One region of the Microbispora sp. NBRC 16548 genome, then DNA from elsewhere that is predicted to be linked to it. Evidence: predicted binding sites of a transcription regulator. Region 1 holds the regulator's gene; the other holds the start of a gene.

Region 1 (9,882 bases):
TTCTGGGCTTCGCCGGGATCTCCCCGCAGCTTACCGACCCCGCCGGACGGAGCCGAATGCGCTGCCCCACGCGCTGGCGGAAAGGGTCAGTTCCAGTGTCCTGCGGCGGCGGTCTCGGCGACGTAGTCCTCGAACCGCCTGGGCGGCCGGCCGAGGGCGTGTTCCACGCCGTCGGAGGGCGCGGCGCCCCGCCCGTCGCGGATGTTCGCGAGGAGGCCGGTGAGCAGCCGCGCGACGTCGGGCGGAACGCCGTTCGCGACCTGGCGCTCCACGAAGACCTCGGGATCGACGTCGACGTGCCGGATCGTACGCCCCGTGGCCCTGCCGATGAGATCGGCCGCCTCTCCGAAGGCGACGGCCCGCGGGCCGGTCAGATAGTAGATCCGGCCGCTGTGGCGCTCGTCCGTCAGTGCCGCCGCCGCGACCTCGGCGATGTCCTCGGCGTCGACGAACGGGGTGCGACCGTCGCCGGTGGGCAGGGCCAGGGTTCCGGCGAGGATCCCCTGCCGCCAGAAGGCCTCGCTGAAGTTCTGCGAGAACCAGTCGGGCCGCAGGAGGGTCCAGCCGACGCCCGACTCGCGCACGGCCTGCTCCGCGGACTTCAGAGGGTGATCGTCACCGGCCTCGCCCACGCCGTGGGCGGACAGCAGCACCAGCCGCCGCGCGCCCGCGGCCACCGCCTCGGCCACGAGAGCGGGGACGCGCGCCCGGCGGTCCAGGCCCGGCCGCAGGTCGGGCTCGACGATGTAGACGGCGGCGGCCCCGTCGAGCGCGCGAGCCCAGGTCTCAGGTCTGCCCAGATCGAAGGCGACGTCCCCGCCGGTGCGGGACGCCGCGCTCACCCGAATACCGGCGGCCTTCAGGTGCCGGACGACGCGGCGACCCGTTTTGCCGGTGCCGCCGAGAACGAGAATCTTCTCCATGCCTCCAGGAAACCGGGGGAAGCGCAGACGATCCATGGGAGAACGTCGTCCATCCATTTGTGATCGTCTACCGTGACGGCATGGACGTGCTGAGCGACCTGCTCCACCGGGCTCACGCCAGGAACGCTCTGGTCAGGCAGTTGATCCAGCGGCCGCCGTGGGCGCTGGCCTTCACCGGTGCCCCTCCTCTCACCGTCGTGGCCGCGCTCGGCGGCCACGCGTCGGTCCGGCTCGACGACGCCGGCGTCGCCCCGGTGCGCCTGGCTCCCGGTGACATCGCCCTCATCGGCGGCGCACACGCGCACACGATCGCCGACAGTCCGGCCACCCCGCCGCAGGCCGTGATCCACGGGGAAAGGAAACACGTCGTCGGCGGAGGCGAGGGGGCGGCCGGGGTGGGGGCGGCCGGGGTGGGGGCGGGCGTGCAGCGGAGTCTGGGCCCGCGCACCTACGGCGACGGCCTGCCCGGGGCCACGATCATGCTCAGGGGCGCCTGCGAACTGCGCGGCGAGGCCGGCGCCCGGCTGCTGCGCATGCTGCCGCCGCTGGCGGTCGTGCCGGCCGGGCCGCGCACCCGGGCCGCCCTGGATCTGCTCGCCACCGAGGTCGCCCGCGACGAACCGGGCCAGGACGCCGTCCTCCACCGGCTGCTCGACCTCGTGCTCGTGCTGGCGTTGCGGGCCTGGTGCGCCGGGCCGGAGGCTCCGCTCCCCTCCTGGCACCGGGCGCTGGCCGATCCCGCCGTCGGCGAGGCGCTGCGCCTGCTGCACGACCGTCCCGCTCATCGGTGGACGGTCGCCGAGCTGGCCGCCGGGGTCGGCATGTCCCGCGCCGCCTTCGCCGCGCGCTTCAGGAGCATGGTGGGCGAGCCCCCGCTCACCTACCTCACCGGCTGGCGGATGACCCTGGGAGCCGATCTGCTCGGCGACACCGATGCCACCGTCGCCGCCGTGGCCCGCGAGGTCGGCTACGAGGACGCGTTCGCCTTCAGCGTGGCGTTCAAGCGCGCCCACGGGGTCAGTCCCTCGGCCTGGCGCCGCCGAACGCGCTGAGCCCATGCCCAAGGCGTACGGCGGCACGCAGAGGGTTCGCTCAGGAGGTTCGGCGCCGCAGCGTGGCGGCGCCGAGCAGAAGGGCCAGCACGGCCGACCCCGCCACCACGACGACGTCGCGCCAGAACTCGCCGCCCGGGTCGGCGTCCGCGACCGCGTGCGCCATCGCCTCGATCGCGTACGACATGGGCAGCACGTCCGAGATCCATTCCAGCGCGGTCGCCATCTGCTCACGCGGCACGAGGATCCCGCCGAGCAGGATCTGGGGGATCATCACGAGCGGCATGAACTGCACGGCCTGGAACTCCGTACGGGCGAACGCGCTGCACAGCAGGCCGAGCGCGGTGCCGAGCAGGGCGTTGAGCAGGGCGACGAGCACCAGCGGCCACAGCGGGCCCGGCAGGTCCAGGCCCAGCCAGGTGAGGGAGACGGCCAGCGCCAGCGCCACCTGGGCACACGCCGCCAGACCGAACGCGAGGCCATACCCGAGGAGGAGGTCGAGCCGGCCGAGCGGCATCGCCATGAGCCGCTCCAGCGTGCCCGACGTGCGCTCGCGCAGGGTCGCGATCGAGGTGATGAGGAACATCACCAGGAAGGGGAAGACGCACAGCAGGATCGGCGCCCAGCGGCCGAACGACCGCTCGTCGTCCATCACGTAATAGAGCAGGATCATCACCAGCGTCGGCACCAGGACCATCAGCGCGACCGTCCGCCGGTCGTGGCGGAGCTGGGTCATGATCCGCCTCGCGGTGGCGAGGGTGATCGCGAAACTCATGCCGCCGCCCTCTCCTCGATCAGGCGCAGGAACGCCTCCTCCAGGTCGGTCGTGCCCGTGTGCGCGCGCAGGGCGCGGGGGGTGTCGTCGGTGAGGATCTCCCCCTGGCGCAGCACGATCAGCCGCTCGCACCGCGCGGCCTCGTCCATGACGTGGCTGGAGACCAGGATCGTGGTGCCGCCCTCGGCCAGGCGGTGGAAGAGCGTCCACAGCTCCTGCCGCAGCACGGGGTCGAGCCCGACCGTCGGCTCGTCCAGCACGAGCAGTTCCGGACGGCCGAGCAGGGCCACGGCGAGCCCGGCGCGGCCCAACTGGCCGCCGGAGAGCGTGGACCCGAGCTGGTGGGCGGCGCCGGCGAGCCCCACCTCCGCCAGCACCCGCTCGGGGTCGTCCTTCGGCGCGCCGAGCACGGCGGCGAAGTAGCGCAGGTTCTCCAGCACGGTCAGGTCCCGGTAGACCGCCGGGCTCTGTGTCGAGTAGCCGATCCTGCGGCGCAGGCCCGCACTCCCGGCCGGCTCGCCGAGCACCCTCACCTCGCCGCCGGACACGATCTGGACGCCCACGATCGCCCGCATGAGCGTCGTCTTGCCGCAGCCGCTCGGCCCGAGCAGGCCGGTGACCTGCCCTCGCGGCACCTCGAAGGTGAGGCCGTGCAGGACCTCCGCCCCGCCCCTGGCCACCCGCAGATCCCGTACGGCGATCGCGGGATCCGATAAATTCATCATGCGTTGAAATTAGCCCCCTGACGGGGGTGCGTCAACGCGCAGCCGGCCGGTCGAACCGGGGGCTCTTTACAGCCGTGTAAGGGGCATGAGAAAGCTCTGGCTCGTGGCCCTCCTCTTCCTGGCGGTCGCCTGCGGAGGGACCTCCTCCACCTCGGCATCACCCGAGCAGCCCGAGGGCTCCCCCTCCGGCGCCGGGGCCGATCACAGCTCACCCGCACCGGCCTCGCCGGCCGGCACGGCACCGTCCGGCGCGCCATCTCCCGTGACCCCGGCCGGCCCCACCCTGAACCCGCGAAAGGTGCCGTGGGAGAGCGCCACCCCCACGGAGGACGGCAGGTCCCTCGACGTCGTGTGGTGGTCCGGAGTGGAGCCCTGCAACGTGCTCGACCGCGTCGACGTGACCGAGACCGCGCGCGAGGTCACCGTCACCCTGTACGAGGGGCAGGACCGGCGCTCGCCCGACGCCGTCTGCATCGCGATCGCGATCATGAAGACCACGAAGGTGCAGCTCAAGGCCCCCCTCGACGGGCGGAAGGTCGTGGACGGCGCGAAGTAGACGATGCCCTCGTCCGGAGGCCCCGGCCCCGGACGAGGCAGACAGGACAGTTCACACAAGTTCGCGATGACGGAATGAAATCCGCGCGCTCCAGGGTTGAGCCCCATAGACTCAAGCTGTTTGACAGACCCCTCGGCGGGGCTAGTATTTGAGTCTGACCGACTCAACTTTGACTACAAGGACGTACTCATGGCACGTGCGGTAGGTATCGACCTGGGGACGACCAACTCCGTCGTCTCGATCCTCGAGGGCGGCGAGCCCACGGTCATCGCGAACGCCCAGGGCTCGCGGACCACGCCGTCCGTGGTCGCGTTCGCGAAGAACGGCGAGGTTCTCGTCGGCGAGGTCGCCAAGCGGCAGGCGGTGACCAACGTCGACAGGACCATCCGCTCGGTCAAGCGCCACATGGGCACGAACTGGTCGATCGAGATCGACGGCAAGAAGTTCACGCCCCAGCAGATCAGCGCGTTCGTCCTGCAGAAGCTCAAGCAGGACGCGGAGGCATACCTGGGCGAGAAGATCACCGATGCGGTGATCACCGTCCCGGCGTACTTCAACGACGCCCAGCGGCAGGCCACCAAGGAGGCCGGCCAGATCGCGGGCCTCAACGTGCTGCGCATCATCAACGAGCCCACCTCCGCGGCCCTGGCCTACGGCCTCGACAAGGAGAAGGACCAGACCATCCTGGTCTTCGACCTCGGCGGCGGCACCTTCGACGTGTCCCTGCTCGACGTCGGCCAGGAGGACGGGCACGGGTTCGTCGAGGTCAAGGCCACCAGCGGTGACAACCACCTCGGCGGCGACGACTGGGACCAGCGGGTCGTCGACGAGCTGGTGACGCGCTTCAAGAACGCGCACGGCGTGGACCTGTCCAAGGACAAGATGGCCCTCCAGCGCCTGCGCGAGGCGGCCGAGAAGGCCAAGATCGAGCTGTCGGCCCAGACCGAGACCACGATCAACCTGCCCTACATCACCGCCTCCTCCGAGGGCCCGCTGCACCTGGAGGAGAAGCTGACCCGGGCGGAGTTCCAGCGGATCACCGCCGACCTGCTCGAGCGCTGCAAGGGCCCCTTCCACCAGGTCATCAAGGACGCGGGGATCAAGATCTCCGACATCGCCCACGTGGTCATGGTCGGCGGCTCCACCCGTATGCCGGCCGTGTCCGACCTCGTGAAGGAGCTGACCGGCGGCAAGGAGCCCAACAAGGGCGTGAACCCGGACGAGGTCGTCGCCATCGGCGCCGCGCTCCAGGCCGGTGTCCTCAAGGGCGAGGTCAAGGACGTCCTGCTGCTCGACGTCACCCCGCTCAGCCTGGGCATCGAGACCAAGGGCGGGATCTTCACCAAGATCATCGAGCGCAACACGACGATCCCGACCAAGCGCTCTGAGGTCTTCACCACGGCCGAGGACAACCAGCCGTCGGTGCAGATCCAGGTCTACCAGGGCGAGCGCGAGATCGCGGCGTACAACAAGAAGCTGGCCACCTTCGAGCTGACCGGCATCGCCCCGGCCCCGCGCGGCATCCCGCAGATCGAGGTCACCTTCGACATCGACGCCAACGGCATCGTGAACGTCTCGGCGAAGGACCTCGGCACGGGCAAGGAGCAGTCGATGACCATCACCGGCGGCTCGGCCCTGGGCAAGGAGGACATCGAGCGCATGATGCGCGAGGCGGAGTCCTACGCCGAGGACGACAAGCGGCGCCGCGAGGAGGCCGAGGTCCGCAACAACGCGGACGCGCTGGCCTACCAGACGGAGAAGTTCCTCCGCGAGAACGACGAGAAGGTCCCGGCCGACGTGAAGACCGAGGTCAACGACTCGCTCGCCGAGCTGAAGAAGGCGCTGGAGGGCACCGACATCCCCGCCATCCGCACCGCCGCCGAAACGCTCGCCACGGTCAGCCAGAAGATGGGCTCGGCCATCTACGCCCAGTCGCAGGCCGGCGCCGAGGGCGCCGCACCCGGCGCGGACGCGGAAGGCGCCCAGGCGAAGGCCGACGAGGACGTGGTCGAGGCTGAGATCGTCGACGACGAGCGGGAGGGCGGCCGCAAGTGAGCCCGCGTGAGAACGGCTCCGAGGAGGAGCCGGTGATCCGCGACAACCGCAAGATCGACCCGGAGACCGGCAAGGTCCGCGAGTCCGCCGAGGACGCGCCCGAGGGCGCCCTCGGAGACCAGGGCACGCAGACGGCGGCGGCGCCCGCCGAGGGGTCCGCGACGGACCTGCTCGCCGAGCGCACCGCCGATCTGCAGCGGCTCCAAGCGGAGTTCAGCAACTACCGCAAGCGGGTCGAGCGCGACCGGATCGCCGTCAGGGAGCAGGCCGTCGCGAGCGTGCTCACCGAGCTGCTGCCCGTGCTCGACGACATCGGCCGCGCCCGCGACCACGGCGAGCTCACCGGCGGCTTCGCGAAGGTGAGCGAGTCGCTGGAGGCGGCCGTCGGCAAGCTGGGCCTGACCGCGTACGGCACGAAGGGCGACCTCTTCGACCCGACCGTGCACGAGGCCCTGCTGCACAGCTACTCGGCGGAGGTGACCGAGCCGACGTGCGTCGAGATCCTCCAGCCGGGTTACCGGATCAACGAGCGGATCCTGCGCGCCGCCCGCGTGGCCGTCGCCGAGCCGAGCGAGGAGGCGGCGGCCGAGGAGACGGCGGCCGGCTCCGGCGAGTCCGGCGGACCGGACGAGAACTGAAACCGCGGAGGTCTCTCCCGATCGGCGAAGATCGGGAGAGACCCGCGAGGGCACCCGCGACGACAGCCGCGGGAACACTGAATCACTCCCCTTTCGTGCGAAGGAAGCAATAGATGAGCACCAAGGACTACTTGGAAAAGGACTACTACGCCGTCCTTGGTGTGCCCAAGACCGCGAGCGCCGAGGAGATCAAGAAGGCGTACCGCAAGCTCGCCCGCCAGTACCACCCCGACGCCAACCCGGGGAACAAGGAGACCGAGGAGAAGTTCAAGGAGGTCTCCGAGGCGTACGACGTGCTCTCGGACGTCAAGCGGCGCAAGGAGTACGACGAGGCGCGCACGCTCTTCGGGTCGGGGCTCGGCGGCTACGCGGGCGCGGGCGGGCCCCGGGCCGGCGGCGGCTTCAACTTCGATCTCGGCGACCTGTTCGGCGGCTCGGGGTCGGGCGAGCGGATAGGGGATCTGTTCGGGGGATTGTTCAACCGGGGCGGAGCGGGCACGCGCACGACCACTGCCCGGCCACGGCGCGGCCAGGACGTCGAGTCGGAGGTGACGCTCGCCTTCGGCGAGGCGGTCGACGGCACCACCGTGTCCCTCCGGCTCACCAGTTCGGCCGCCTGCACCGCCTGCGGCGGCACGGGGGCGAAGGCGGGCACCACCCCACGGGTCTGCCCGACCTGCGAGGGAACCGGGGCGGCCAGCCGCAACCTCGGCAACTTCGCCTTTTCCGAGCCGTGCCGCGACTGCCGCGGCCGGGGCCTGGTGGTCGACGACCCCTGCCCCGTCTGCGAGGGCAGCGGGCGCGGCAAGAGCACCCGTACGATCCAGGCCCGCATCCCGGCCGGGGTCGGCGACGGCCAGCGCATCAGGATCAAGGGCAAGGGCGCGCCCGGTGAGAACGGCGGCCCGGCCGGCGACCTCTACGTGCTGGTCCACGTCAAGCCGCACCCCGTGTTCGGGCGCAGCGGGGAGAACCTGACCGTCACGGTCCCCGTCACCTTCCCCGAGGCCGCGCTCGGCGCCGAGATCAAGGTGCCGACGCTCCGGGGGATGCCGGTGACCCTGCGCATCCCGGAGGGAACGCCCAACGGGCGGACGTTCCGGGTGCGCGGCCGGGGGGCCTCCCGCAAGGACGGCACGAAGGGCGACCTGCTGGTCACCGTCCAGGTCACGGTGCCCCAGAACCTCGACGACAAGGCCCGCGCGGCCCTCGAGGAGTTCAGGAACGCCACCGAGGGCCAGGACCTTCGCGAAGAGCTGATCAAGCAGGCCAGAAGCGAGTGAGCCGATGGATGCCAGTTTTTTCGACATCTCCGACGACACCCCCGTCTATGTGATCTCCGTAGCCGCCCAGCTGTCCGGGCTGCACCCGCAGACGCTCCGCCAGTACGACCGGCTCGGGCTCGTCAGCCCCGGCCGTACGGCGGGGCGGGGGCGGCTGTACTCGACCAGGGACATCGTGCTTCTGCGCGAGGTCCAGCGGCTCTCCCAGGAGCACGGCATCAACCTCGCCGGCATCAAGCGCATCCTCGAACTCGAAACCGAGAACATGCGCATGCGCGAGGAGGTCACCCGGCTCAGGGGTGAGCTCACGATGTTGCGGGCACTGGTCCGCTACGAACTGCCACCTGCCTGATCGGCGAAACGAGGCATTCATATATGGACTACAAGTTCACCCAGAAGAGCCAGGAGGCCCTGTCCGCGGCCGTCCGGCGCGCCGCGGCCGACGGCAACCCCGAGGTCGCGCCCGCGCACCTGCTGACGACCCTGCTGGGGCAGAACGGCGGCATCGCCGGGTCGCTGCTGCAGGCCGTCGGCGCGGACCCCCGGCAGCTGCGCGCCCAGGCCGAGGAACTGCTCGACCGGCTGCCGAAGGCGCAGGGCTCCACCGTGAGCGCGCCGTCCAGCTCGCGCCAGCTGCTGACCGTGCTCAACACCGCGGCGCAGCGGGCCAAGCAGCTCGAGGACGAGTACGTCTCGACCGAGCACCTGCTGGTCGGGCTCGCGACCGACGGAGGACAGGTCGCCGACCTGCTGAAGGCCGTGGGCGCCACCCCCGACGCGCTGCTGGAGGCGTTCGAGAAGGTCCGCGGGCACGCGCGGGTAACCAGCGAGACGCCCGAGGACACCTACCAGGCGCTGGAGAAGTACGGCGTCGACCTCACCGAGGCGGCGAGGGCGGGCAAGCTCGACCCGGTGATCGGTCGCGACGGCGAGATCCGCCGGGTCGTCCAGGTGCTGTCGCGCCGCACCAAGAACAACCCCGTGCTGATCGGCGAGCCCGGCGTCGGCAAGACCGCCGTGGTGGAGGGCCTCGCCCAGCGGATCGTCGCGGGCGACGTGCCCGAGAGCCTGCGCAACAAGCGTCTCGTAGCGCTCGACCTCGGCGCGATGGTCGCGGGCGCGAAGTACCGCGGCGAGTTCGAGGAACGCCTCAAGGCCGTGCTCACCGAGATCAAGGAGAGCAACGGCCAGATCGTGACGTTCATCGACGAGCTGCACACGATGGTCGGCGCGGGCGCGGCCGAGGGCGCGATGGACGCGGGCAACATGCTCAAGCCCATGCTGGCCCGCGGCGAGCTGCGCATGATCGGCGCCACCACACTCGACGAGTACCGCGAGCGCATCGAGAAGGACCCGGCCCTGGAGCGGCGGTTCCAGCAGGTCTACGTCGGCGAGCCCACCGTCGAGGACACGATCGCGATCCTGCGCGGGCTCAAGGGCCGATACGAGGCCCACCACCAGGTGCAGATCTCCGACAGCGCCCTGGTCGCCGCCGCGACGCTCTCCGACCGCTACATCACGGCGCGCTTCCTTCCTGACAAGGCGATCGACCTGGTGGACGAGTCGATGTCGCGGCTGCGCATGGAGATCGACTCGCGGCCGGTGGAGATCGACCAGCTCCAGCGGAGCGTGGACCGCCTGAAGATGGAGGAGCTCGCGCTCGCCAAGGAGACCGACGAGGCCAGCCGGCAGCGCCTGGAGAAGCTCCGCGAGGAGCTGGCCAACCGCCAGGAGGACCTCAACGCCCTGGTCAGCCGGTGGGAGCGGGAGAAGGCCGGCCTCAACAAGGTCGGTGAGCTGAAGAAGCAGCTCGACGAGGCGCGCGGCGCGGCCGAGCGGGCCCAGCGCGACGGCGACTTCGAGGCCGCGTCGCGG
Region 2 (9,882 bases), on a different contig from region 1:
GCCCTCATAGACCACCTCACCGGTGGCGGAGTTGCGCACGTAGATCCCGCCGGGCCGCGCCACACCCGGCGTCTTGTCCACGTGGTGGCCGATCATCATGAAGTTGAGCCCATGAAGCAGGCCCACGTCATAGCGGAAGGCCCACGCCCGCGACAGGGTGCCGATGTAGGTCAGCGCCTGCCGGTAGCCGGCGATCTCGCGGGCCACGGCGGTCGACGTCTCCAGGGGGTCCTCACCGGACATGATCGACTCGATGTCCTCGACGCTGGCGTGGTAGCCCTCGATGGAGTTCGACCCCTGGATCGCCCGCGCCTGCAACTGCCGCCGCAGCAGGCCGTCCCAGCGATGCGCCTCGGCCAGCCGATATTTCAGGTCGCGCCGCATCTCCTCGATCTCGGCGAGCACCTTCTCGTCCGCGGCCTCCAGTGCCGGCGTGCCGTACAACATGGAGTCATGACAGCATGGACGAATCATCCGGTCAAGCGACTGGATGATTCGTCCATGTATGTACGCGTCAGGCGGCGGGGATGACCGAGCCCTTGAACGTGTCCTCGATGTACTTCTTCACCTCGGGGCCGGTCAGCAGCCCGACCAGCGTCTTCACGCGCGGGTCGCTCTCGTGCCCCTGCGCGACGACCAGGCCGTTGGCGTACGGGTTGCCCTCGGCCTTCTCCAGCACCAGCGCGTCGGAGGACGGGTTGAGGTTCGCCTCCAGGGCGTAGTTGCCGTTGATCACGGCGGCGTCCACGTCGTCGAGCGAGCGCGGGAGCTGGGCGGCCTCCAGCGGGCGGAAGGTCAGGTTCTTCGGGTTGCCGGTCACGTCGCGCTCCGTCGCGGCGGTGCCCACGCCGTCCTTGAGCGTGACCACGCCGTTGTCGGCGAGCAGCTTGAGCGCCCGGCCGAGGTTGGTGGCGTCGTTGGGCACCGCGACCGTGCCGCCCTGCGGCAGCGAGGCGAGGTCCTTGACCTTCCTGGAGTACAGGCCGAGCGGCTCCAGGTGCACCGGGGCGACGAAGCTCAGCTTGGTGCCCTTGGAGGCGTTGAAGTCGTCCAGGTATGGCTTGTGCTGGAAGTAGTTGGCGTCGAGCTGGCCGTCCTGGAGCTGCAGGTTGGGCTGCACATAGTCGCTGAACTCCACGATCTCCAGCTTCAGGCCCTTCGCGGCGGCCAGGTTGTCGGCCACGTACTTCAGGATCTGCGCGTGCGGCACCGGGCTCACGCCGACCTTGAGCGGGGCGTCCGCCGCCGCCGTGCCGGAGGCGGTCGCGGTGTCCGGAGACGAGGACCCGCAGGCGGACAACACGAGCGCGACCACGGCGGCGATGACGAGGCCGAGCGTTCTACGCATGGGACAGAACTCCTTCAATGGGTTAACGGTGAGAAAGTCGACGGGCGACGGCGTCGCCCAGGGTCTGCGCGAGCTGCACCACGACGACCAGGACGACCACGGTGACGACCATGAGGGTGGTCTCGAACCGCTGGTATCCGTAGCGGACGGCGAGGTCGCCGAGACCGCCGCCGCCGATCACCCCGGCCATGGCCGAGTAGGAGATGAGCGTGACCACGGTGACGGTCAGCCCGGCGACCAGGCCGGGCAGCGCCTCGGGCAGCAGGACGCGCGCCACGAGCGTCACCCGGCCCGCCCCCATCGCCTCGGCCGCCTGCACGATGTCGCGGCCCACCTCGCGCAGCGCCGTCTCGACCAGCCGGGCGAAGAACGGCACCGCGCCGATCGTCAGCGGGACCACCGCGGCGGCGGTCCCGATCGTGGTGCCGGTGAGCACACGGGTAACCGGGATGACCGCGATCATGAGGACGATGAAGGGCAGCGACCGCCCCACGTTCACGACCAGGCCGAGCACGCGCCGCACGGCGGGCGCGGGGAACAGCCCGCCCCGGTCCGTCCCGGCGAGGCAGACGCCGAGCGGCAGCCCGAACAGGACGGTGAACAACGTGGACCAGCCCACCATCACCGCGGTCTGCCCGGTCGCCTCCCACAGCAGGGGGCTCATCTCCGACCAGGTCATGCGTCCTCCTCCACCAGCAGGCCGCGCTCGCGCAACTCCGCGAGGGCGGCAGCCGTACCGGCTCCGGTGACCCGCAGCCGCAGCCGGCCCGCCGGGACCCCGGCGACCTGTTCGACCGCGCCTGCCGCGATGGCGACGTCCACGTCGTGCGTACGCGCGAGACGCGACAGCAGGGTCTGGTCCGCGGCCAGGGCGACCGTCACAGTGCCGGGCTCGGCGGGCGGCAGCGGGAACAGCTCGGCCGCCAGGCGCGACCCGGGGGTGGCGAGCAGCTCGGGGATGGGGCCCGCCTCGGCGATCCGCCCGTCACTCATGATCGCCGCCGAGTCGCAGACGGCCTTGATGACGTCCATCTCGTGGGTGATGAGCAGGATGGTCAGCCCCAGCTCCCGGTTGAGCCGCCGGAGCAGGGCCAGGATCGACTGGGTCGTGGCGGGGTCGAGCGCGGAGGTGGCCTCGTCCGACAGCAGCACCGACGGCTCGGCGGCGAGCGCCCGCGCGATGCCGACCCGCTGCTTCTGGCCGCCGGACAACTGCGCGGGATAGGCCCCGGCGCGGTCGGCCAGGCCCACGAGGTCGAGCATCTCCGCGACGCGCCGGGCCCGGGCGGCCCGGCCGACGCCCATGACCTCCAGCGGGAAGGCCACGTTGCCCGCCACCGTGCGCGACGACAGCAGCGCGAAGTGCTGGTGGATCATGCCGATGCGCTGGCGGGCGCGGCGCAGGTCGGCCGCGCCGAGGGCGGTCAGCTCGCGCCCGTCGACGGTCACCACGCCCTCGTCGGGACGTTCGAGCAGGTTGACGCAGCGCAGCAGGGTGCTCTTGCCGGCGCCGCTGCGCCCGAGCACGCCGAAGACCTCGCCCTTGCCGACGTGGAGGTCGACGCCGTCGAGCGCGACGACGTCGCCGTAGGCCTTGCGCAGGCCGGAAACCGTGATCACTTGCTGTCCTTCGAAGACGTTTGGGCCGACTCCGTTTCGCCTCGCGAACGTGCGGCTAGCACGTGCCGGGCGGGAAGGGCAGATGCGTGATCCGGCGCAGGATCAGATCGGGCGGCGGGGAGAGCGTCATCGGTGAGTGCCTTCGTGGAGAGGGTGCGGATGGACGATGTTCAGGCCGCGGGACACCCTCGCTCGGGCGGGTTCACCAGGTTCGATACGCTCACGACCGGCTGAAACAGAAGCGGGCTAATCCTTATTCCGTACCGGAAATGTGTCCTTTGTCACTGGGGGAAAGGCTCGCGTCACAGGCAAAGGCCCGCGCCTCCGAGACGACGGAGACGCGGGCCGGGTGGGGTGGGTCAGGCGACCGCCTGCCGGGCGAACGAGGCCGGAGTGAGGGCCAGGTCGAGGGCCTCGCGCACGTCGCTCACCGCGTGGACGGTGAGGTCGGCCAGCACCTCGGCCGGGACGTCGTCCAGGTCGGGCTCGTTGCGCGCCGGGATGAGCACGGTGGTGATCCCCGCCCGGTGGGCGGCCAGCAGCTTCTGCTTGACCCCGCCGATCGGCAGCACCCGCCCGGTGAGGGACACCTCGCCGGTCATCGCCACGTCGGCGCGGACCGGCCGGCCCGACAGCAGTGAGGCCAGCGCGGTTGTCATCGTGACACCGGCCGACGGGCCGTCCTTCGGCACCGCGCCCGCGGGCACGTGGATGTGCACCGACCTGTCCTTGAGCGACCCGACCGGCAGCTCCAGCTCTGCGCCCCGGGACCGCAGGAAGGACAGCGCGATCTGCGCCGACTCCTTCATCACGTCGCCCAGCTGACCGGTCAGGGTCACACCGGTCGCCCCGGTCTCCGGGTCGGCCAGCGACGCCTCGACGTAGAGGACGTCGCCGCCCGCGCCGGTCACCGCGAGGCCGGTCGCCACGCCCGGCACCGCCGTACGCTGCCGGGCCTCCGGCAGGGACGACTCGGGCACGTGGCGCGGCCGGCCCAGGTAGGAGACCAGGTCGTCGGCGGTGACCGTCACCGGGAGAGCGGCCTCGCCGAGGGCGACCTTCGCCGTCACCTTGCGCAGGACCCGGGCGATCGAGCGCTCGAGAGAGCGGACGCCGGCCTCGCGGGTGTACTCGCCGGCCAGCCGGCGCAGCGCCGCCTCCTCCACCGCCACGTCGTCGGCGGTGAGGCCCGCCTTCTCCAGGTTGCGCGGGAGCAGGTGGTCGCGGGCGATGGCGACCTTCTCGTCCTCGGTGTAGCCGTCGAGCGTGACGATCTCCATGCGGTCGAGCAGCGGCCCGGGCACCTGCTCCAGCACGTTGGCCGTGGCGAGGAACAGCACGTCGCTCAGGTCGAGCTCGACCTCCAGGTAGTGGTCGCGGAACGTGTGGTTCTGCGCCGGATCGAGCACCTCGAGCAGCGCGGCCGTCGGGTCGCCCCGGTAGTCGGCGCCGACCTTGTCGATCTCGTCCAGCAGCACGACCGGGTTCATCGAGCCCGCCTCGCGGATGGCGCGGACGATGCGGCCGGGCAGCGCCCCCACGTACGTGCGCCGGTGACCGCGGATCTCCGCCTCGTCGCGGACGCCGCCGAGGGCGACGCGGACGAACGTGCGGCCCATGGCGCGGGCGACCGACTCGCCGAGCGAGGTCTTGCCGACTCCGGGAGGGCCGGCCAGCGCGAGGACGGCGCCGCTGCGACGGCCGCCGACCACGCCGAGGCCCTGGTCGGCCCTGCGCTTGCGCACCGCGAGGTATTCCACGATGCGGTCCTTCACGTCGTCCAGACCCGTGTGGTCGGCGTCGAGCACCGCGCGGGCCCCGGCGATGTCGTACTCGTCGGTCGTGTGGACGTTCCACGGAATGTCGAGCACGGTGTCGAGCCAGGTGCGGATCCAGCCGCTCTCGGGCGACTGGTCGGAGGCCCGCTCCAGCTTGTCGACCTCCTTGAGCGCGGCCTCCCTGACCTTCTCCGGCAGGTCGGCGGCCTCGATGCGGGCGCGGTAGTCCTCCTCCTCGTCGGAGGGGTCCCCGTTGAGCTCGGCGAGCTCCTTGCGCACGGCCGCGAGCTGCTGGCGGAGCAGGAACTCGCGCTGCTGCTTCTCCATGCCCTCCTGGACGTCCTTGCGGATCGTCTCCGCGACGTCCAGCTCGGCAAGGTGGTCGCGGGCCCAGCCGACCAGCTTGTCCAGCCGCTCGGCCGGGTCGGGGGTTTCCAGCAGCAGCAGCTTCTGCGGCGTCTGCAGCCAGGGGGCGTACCCCGCGCTGTCGGCGAGGACAGCGGGGTCCGTGATCTGGTTGACCGCGTCGACCACCTGCCACGCGCCCCGCTTCTGCAGGATCGTGGTGGTGAGGGCCTTGTACTCCTTGGCGAGCTCCTCGGCCCTCGGCCCTGTCGTGACCGGCTCCAGCACGGTCGCCTCGACCCACAGCGCCGCGCCGGGACCGGTGGTGCCGGTGCCGACCCGCATGCGGTCGACGCCGCGGACCACGGCCGCGGGCTCCCCGCCCGGCAGGCGGCCGACCTGTTCCACGACGGCGCTCACCCCCACCGGGCCGTAGCGGCCGTCTACGCGGGGCACCAGCAGCACCGTGCTCTCGCCACTGGCGCGGGCGGCGTCGATGGCGGCGCGGACCTCGGAGGCCGACAGATCGAGGGGCACGACCATGCCGGGCAGGACGACCTCGTCGTCGAGCGGGAGGACGGGAAGGATCTGGGACATCAGCACTCCACTAGGTTGAGTTATGTCGGCTCAACTAACAGGAGTCCGATCCTGTTCCCTGTTCTGCGTCAGTTCGCTGTGAGCGATCGTAATCGTGTAATCCGCCTTGCCGCGACGACGCACTCACTCCCCCGGGTAACGCATGATGTGGTCCATGACATCCGGAAATATCCGGCTTCGCTCGGCGCCAGGCCGGTGGGTGCTGCTCACCACGGTCCTCGGGTCGGGCATGGCGACGCTCGACGGCACCGTGGTCAACGTGGCCCTTCCCGCCCTCGGGCGCGACCTCCACACCGGGATGTCCGGCCTCCAGTGGACCGTGAACGCGTACACACTCACCATGGCCGCGCTGATCCTGCTCGGCGGGTCGCTGGGCGACCGGCTCGGCAGGCGGAAGGTCTTCGTCGCCGGGGTGGTCTGGTTCGCCCTGGCCTCCGCCCTCTGCGGGGCCGCGCCGAACACGCCCGTGCTCGTGCTCGCCCGTGCGCTCCAGGGCATCGGCGGGGCCCTGCTGATCCCCGGGTCCCTGGCGATCATCCAGGCGAGCTACGTGCCGGACGACCGGCCGCGCGCCGTCGGCGCCTGGTCGGGACTGGGCGGCGTGGCCGCCGCCCTCGGGCCGCTGCTCGGCGGCTGGCTCGTCGAGGCGGCCGGCTGGCGGTGGGTCTTCCTGCTCAACCTTCCGCTCGCGGCCGTCGTGGTCGGCGTCGCCGCCCGGCACGTGCCCGAGACCCGGGACGCCGGGCCGCACGGCCGCTTCGACGTGCTCGGGACCGTCCTCGCCGCACCCGCGCTGGCCGGACTTACGTACGGCCTGATCCTCGCGGGCGACGGGCTGGTGCCGCTGGCCGCCGGGCTCGTCCTGGCCGCGTGCTTCGTGGTGGTGGAGATCAGGCGCTCCCCCCGGTCCCTCGTCCCCGTGGGTGTGTTCGCCTCGCGGGAGTTCACCGCGGTCAACGTCGTCACGCTGGTCATGTACGCGGCGATGGGCCTGGTGTTCTTCCTGCTGGTCGTCCAGCTCCAGGTGTCGGCCGGGTTCTCTCCCGTCGCCGCCGGGTCGGCGATGCTCCCGGTCACGATCCTCATGCTGCTGCTGTCGCCCCGGGCCGGCGAACTGGCGAGGCGGGTGGGCCCGCGCCTCCCCATGACGGGAGGGATTTTCCTGTGCGCGGCCGGACTGCTGCTAATGAGCCGCATCTCCCCGAACTCGTCCTATCTCGCCGACGTGCTGCCCTCGGCGGTCGTGTTCGGGCTCGGCCTGTCCGCCGCCGTCGCCCCGCTCACCGCGACCGTGCTCTCCACGGCGGAGGAACGGTACGCGGGCGTCGCGAGCGGGATCAACAACGCCCTGGCCAGGACGGGCGGCCTCCTGGCCGTCGCCGCCGTCCCGCCGTTGGTGGGGCTGGCGGGGGACGCCTACGACTCCCCGGCGGCGTTCACCCGGGGGTTCCACACCTCGATGCTGGTCGGCGCGGCCATGATGGCCGTCGCGGCGGTCGTCACGTTCGTCACGATCAGGACGAACGTCCTCGCGGCCGCGTCCGAACCGCCCGCCCCCGGCTGCCCGGTCGACGCACCACCCCTCGACCCCCGCTCTCCGTCAAGTCGAGGCACCTGAGGAGTTCGGGCACTAGACCAGCAGCGTCTTGAGGTCCTCACGCAGGGCGGCCGCATCGCGGAAGTGGACGGCGGCGAGCCCCGCCTGCTCGGCCGCCGCGACGTTCTCCAGCCGGTCGTCCACGAAGACGAGGTCGCCGGGGGCCACTCCGAGCCAGGCCACGGTCTCGTGGAAGATCTCCGGCTCCGGCTTCACCAGGCCCATCCGGCCGCTGTAGAACCGCGGGCCGATCGGCCGCATGAACGGCAGCGCGTCGATGCCCTCGGCGACGCAGACCGGCATGTTGGACAGCAGCGCCATGGGCACCCCGACGGCGGCCAGCTCGTCGATGATCGCCACGGTCTCCTCGTTGGGCCGCGACCAGCTCGCCGCGTCGAGGGCGACGACCACGTCAAGCTCGGCTCCGTCCATCGGCCTGCCGTACACGTGGGACCAGTAGGCGGCCGGGTCGAGCGTGCCCCGGTCGAAGTCGAGCCGCACCTCCCAGTAGCGGTCCTCGAACCCCGGATCACCTCCCGCCATGCGCGCGACGTCCTCGGGGGCCTGGGGAAGCGACACGACGTTGCCGTAGTCGAAAAGCACAGTCTTCATGGTCGTACGATCATAACCGGTGTTCGTAACTCAGGCCACGTAGGGCTTGAGGTACGCGTTGGCGCTCCCGCAGCGCAGGTAGTTGCGCACGGTGTGGAAGTCGAGCCAGTCGATGTCGCAGGAGACGTCCCGCTCGACGCCGTCGAAGCACGACGCGAGCACGGCCGGGATCGCGGCGATGTCGTCCTTGTCGGCGATGTTGATCCAGCGGCGCACCCCCGGCGGGCGCGCCCCTCGCCCCCGGACCGGGACCGGCGCGAGCCGCTCGAAGACCACGTCGCGCATGCCGAGCGGGCTGCCCAGCGTCACCAGCAACTCGACCGACAGATCGGGGTGCGCCCACAGCGCCTCGTACGTCACGACGCTGCCGAGGGAGTGGGCGACGACCACCCGGGGGCGGCGCCTGCGGACGACGTCGGCCACCGCGTCGCGGGCCCGCACCCGCGGGTCGCCGCCGCCGAGATAGGCGGCCACCTCCGGGCAGAAGTCCTGGGCGAACCGCACCGCCTGCGGGCCCATCCTCGCCAGCAGCCACCCGGCCAGCCGGTGCGCGAGACCGGTGAGCGACTCCCCCGCCGCGTCGCGGAACGGACCGCCGAGCTGGGCCGCCCAGTCGGCGAGGACCAGCTTGGCCGGCGCCTCCATCTGCCGCGGCGGCTTCGGCGGCCCGCTGTGCAGGTGGTGGGCGTAGTAGGCGATCTCGGCGAAGTACTCGCCGGCGCCGTCCGCCCGGCCGGTGAGACCCTGGTGCAGGTAGGCGTTCCACTTGGCCCGCATGACCTCGGCGGCGCCGCCCGCCGACCCGCCGGCCTCCTCGTAGTAGTGGTACTTGCCGATGCCGTGGACGCCCACGATCGAGGTCATGCTCCCCGCCCGTCCCTGTCGCCTGGAGTACGGGGGCCACTGTGCACGACGCGATGGACCGCGACAACCCGCAGCCGCGTTTACGGTGATAAATGGAGAGCGGCGGTGATATTCACCCCGATAAGTTGGTCGTCCCGTCTGTACGCCAGAGGAGAGAAAGGGAGAGAACCGATGTCAGGCCCGTTGCACGTGCGCGGCTCGATCGTCGTGCCCGAGGCGGAGCTCGCCTGGCGCTTCTCCCGCTCGTCCGGCCCAGGCGGCCAGGGCGTCAACACCACCGACAGCCGGGTCGAGCTGAGCTTCGACCTCGCGCGCACCACCGCCCTCGGCCCGGCGCTCAGGGCCCGCGCGCTCGAACGGCTCGCCGCCCGCGTCGTGGACGGCGTGATCACGGTGGCGGCCTCGGAGCAGCGCTCGCAGCTGCGCAACCGGGAGGCGGCGCGGGAACGGCTCGCCGCCCTCCTCCGCGACGCGATCGCGCCGCCGCCCAAGCGGCGCCGTCCCACCAAGCCGTCGAAGGGCGCCGTCGAGCGCCGCCTGGCGGCCAAGAAACAACGCTCCGACCTCAAGCGCCTGCGTCGCACGGAGGACTGAGCCGCGACGCGCTCTCGCGCAGGTGCCGGATGCCCATGTCCAGCGCCGCCTCCAGGTGGGTGACCCGGCCGGTGGACAGATGGAGCAGCACGCCGCCCTGGATGCCCGCGAGCAGCGCGGCCGCCGCCTGCACGGGATCGATGCCCGGGTCGATCTCGCCCGCGGCCTGCATGTGCCGCACGCCGGCCGCGATCTCCGCCTCCCATCGGAGCATCAGTTCGGTCACCACGGCCTGGGCGCCCGGCGTGCTGTGGCCCACCTGCGACATCACCACGTTGAGCGGGCACTGCCGCCCCTGCTCGCGGTAGCGCTCCACCACGCGGTCGCGCCAGGCCCGCCAGGCCGCCCACGAAGTGAGCTCGCCGAGGTAGGGCTGCTGGTCGGCGAGCACCCGGTCGGCTTCGAAACGGGCCACGGCCAGCAGCAGCTCCTCCTTGCCGCCGGGAAAGTAGTGGAACAGCTGGCTCTTGCTGGTGCGCGTACGGGCGCGCACGTCGTCGAGGGTGGTGTCCATCACCCCGCGCTCG

Evidence for each region. The regulator HspR, encoded in region 1, represses chaperone genes until heat shock. The targets are predictions, from matches to a motif close to ANTTGAGTCNNNNNGACTCAANT.
Region 2: a site for HspR is predicted at 5,702-5,724, ahead of lon (endopeptidase La). Genes of this name have one in related genera too.

The regions. Positions count from the first base shown of each region.
Region 1 is NZ_BSSF01000004.1:543,552-553,433, reverse strand. Features, by position in the region: gene QSK36_RS13670 (NAD(P)H-binding protein) at 87-923, opposite strand; gene QSK36_RS13665 (AraC family transcriptional regulator) at 1,004-1,975, shown strand; gene QSK36_RS13660 (ABC transporter permease) at 2,016-2,750, opposite strand; gene QSK36_RS13655 (ABC transporter ATP-binding protein) at 2,747-3,475, opposite strand; gene QSK36_RS13650 (hypothetical protein) at 3,561-4,031, shown strand; gene dnaK (molecular chaperone DnaK) at 4,221-6,086, shown strand; gene grpE (nucleotide exchange factor GrpE) at 6,083-6,724, shown strand; gene dnaJ (molecular chaperone DnaJ) at 6,838-8,007, shown strand; gene QSK36_RS13630 (heat shock protein transcriptional repressor HspR) at 8,012-8,359, shown strand; gene clpB (ATP-dependent chaperone ClpB) at 8,383-9,882, shown strand, end outside.
Region 2 is NZ_BSSF01000003.1:306,209-316,090, forward strand. Features, by position in the region: gene QSK36_RS09325 (Fic family protein) at 1-447, opposite strand, end outside; gene QSK36_RS09330 (MetQ/NlpA family ABC transporter substrate-binding protein) at 515-1,348, opposite strand; gene QSK36_RS09335 (methionine ABC transporter permease) at 1,371-2,027, opposite strand; gene QSK36_RS09340 (methionine ABC transporter ATP-binding protein) at 2,024-2,968, opposite strand; gene lon (endopeptidase La) at 3,328-5,688, opposite strand; gene QSK36_RS09350 (MFS transporter) at 5,843-7,306, shown strand; gene QSK36_RS09355 (HAD-IA family hydrolase) at 7,319-7,897, opposite strand; gene QSK36_RS09360 (hypothetical protein) at 7,928-8,761, opposite strand; gene arfB (alternative ribosome rescue aminoacyl-tRNA hydrolase ArfB) at 8,933-9,355, shown strand; gene QSK36_RS09370 (TetR/AcrR family transcriptional regulator) at 9,327-9,882, opposite strand, start outside.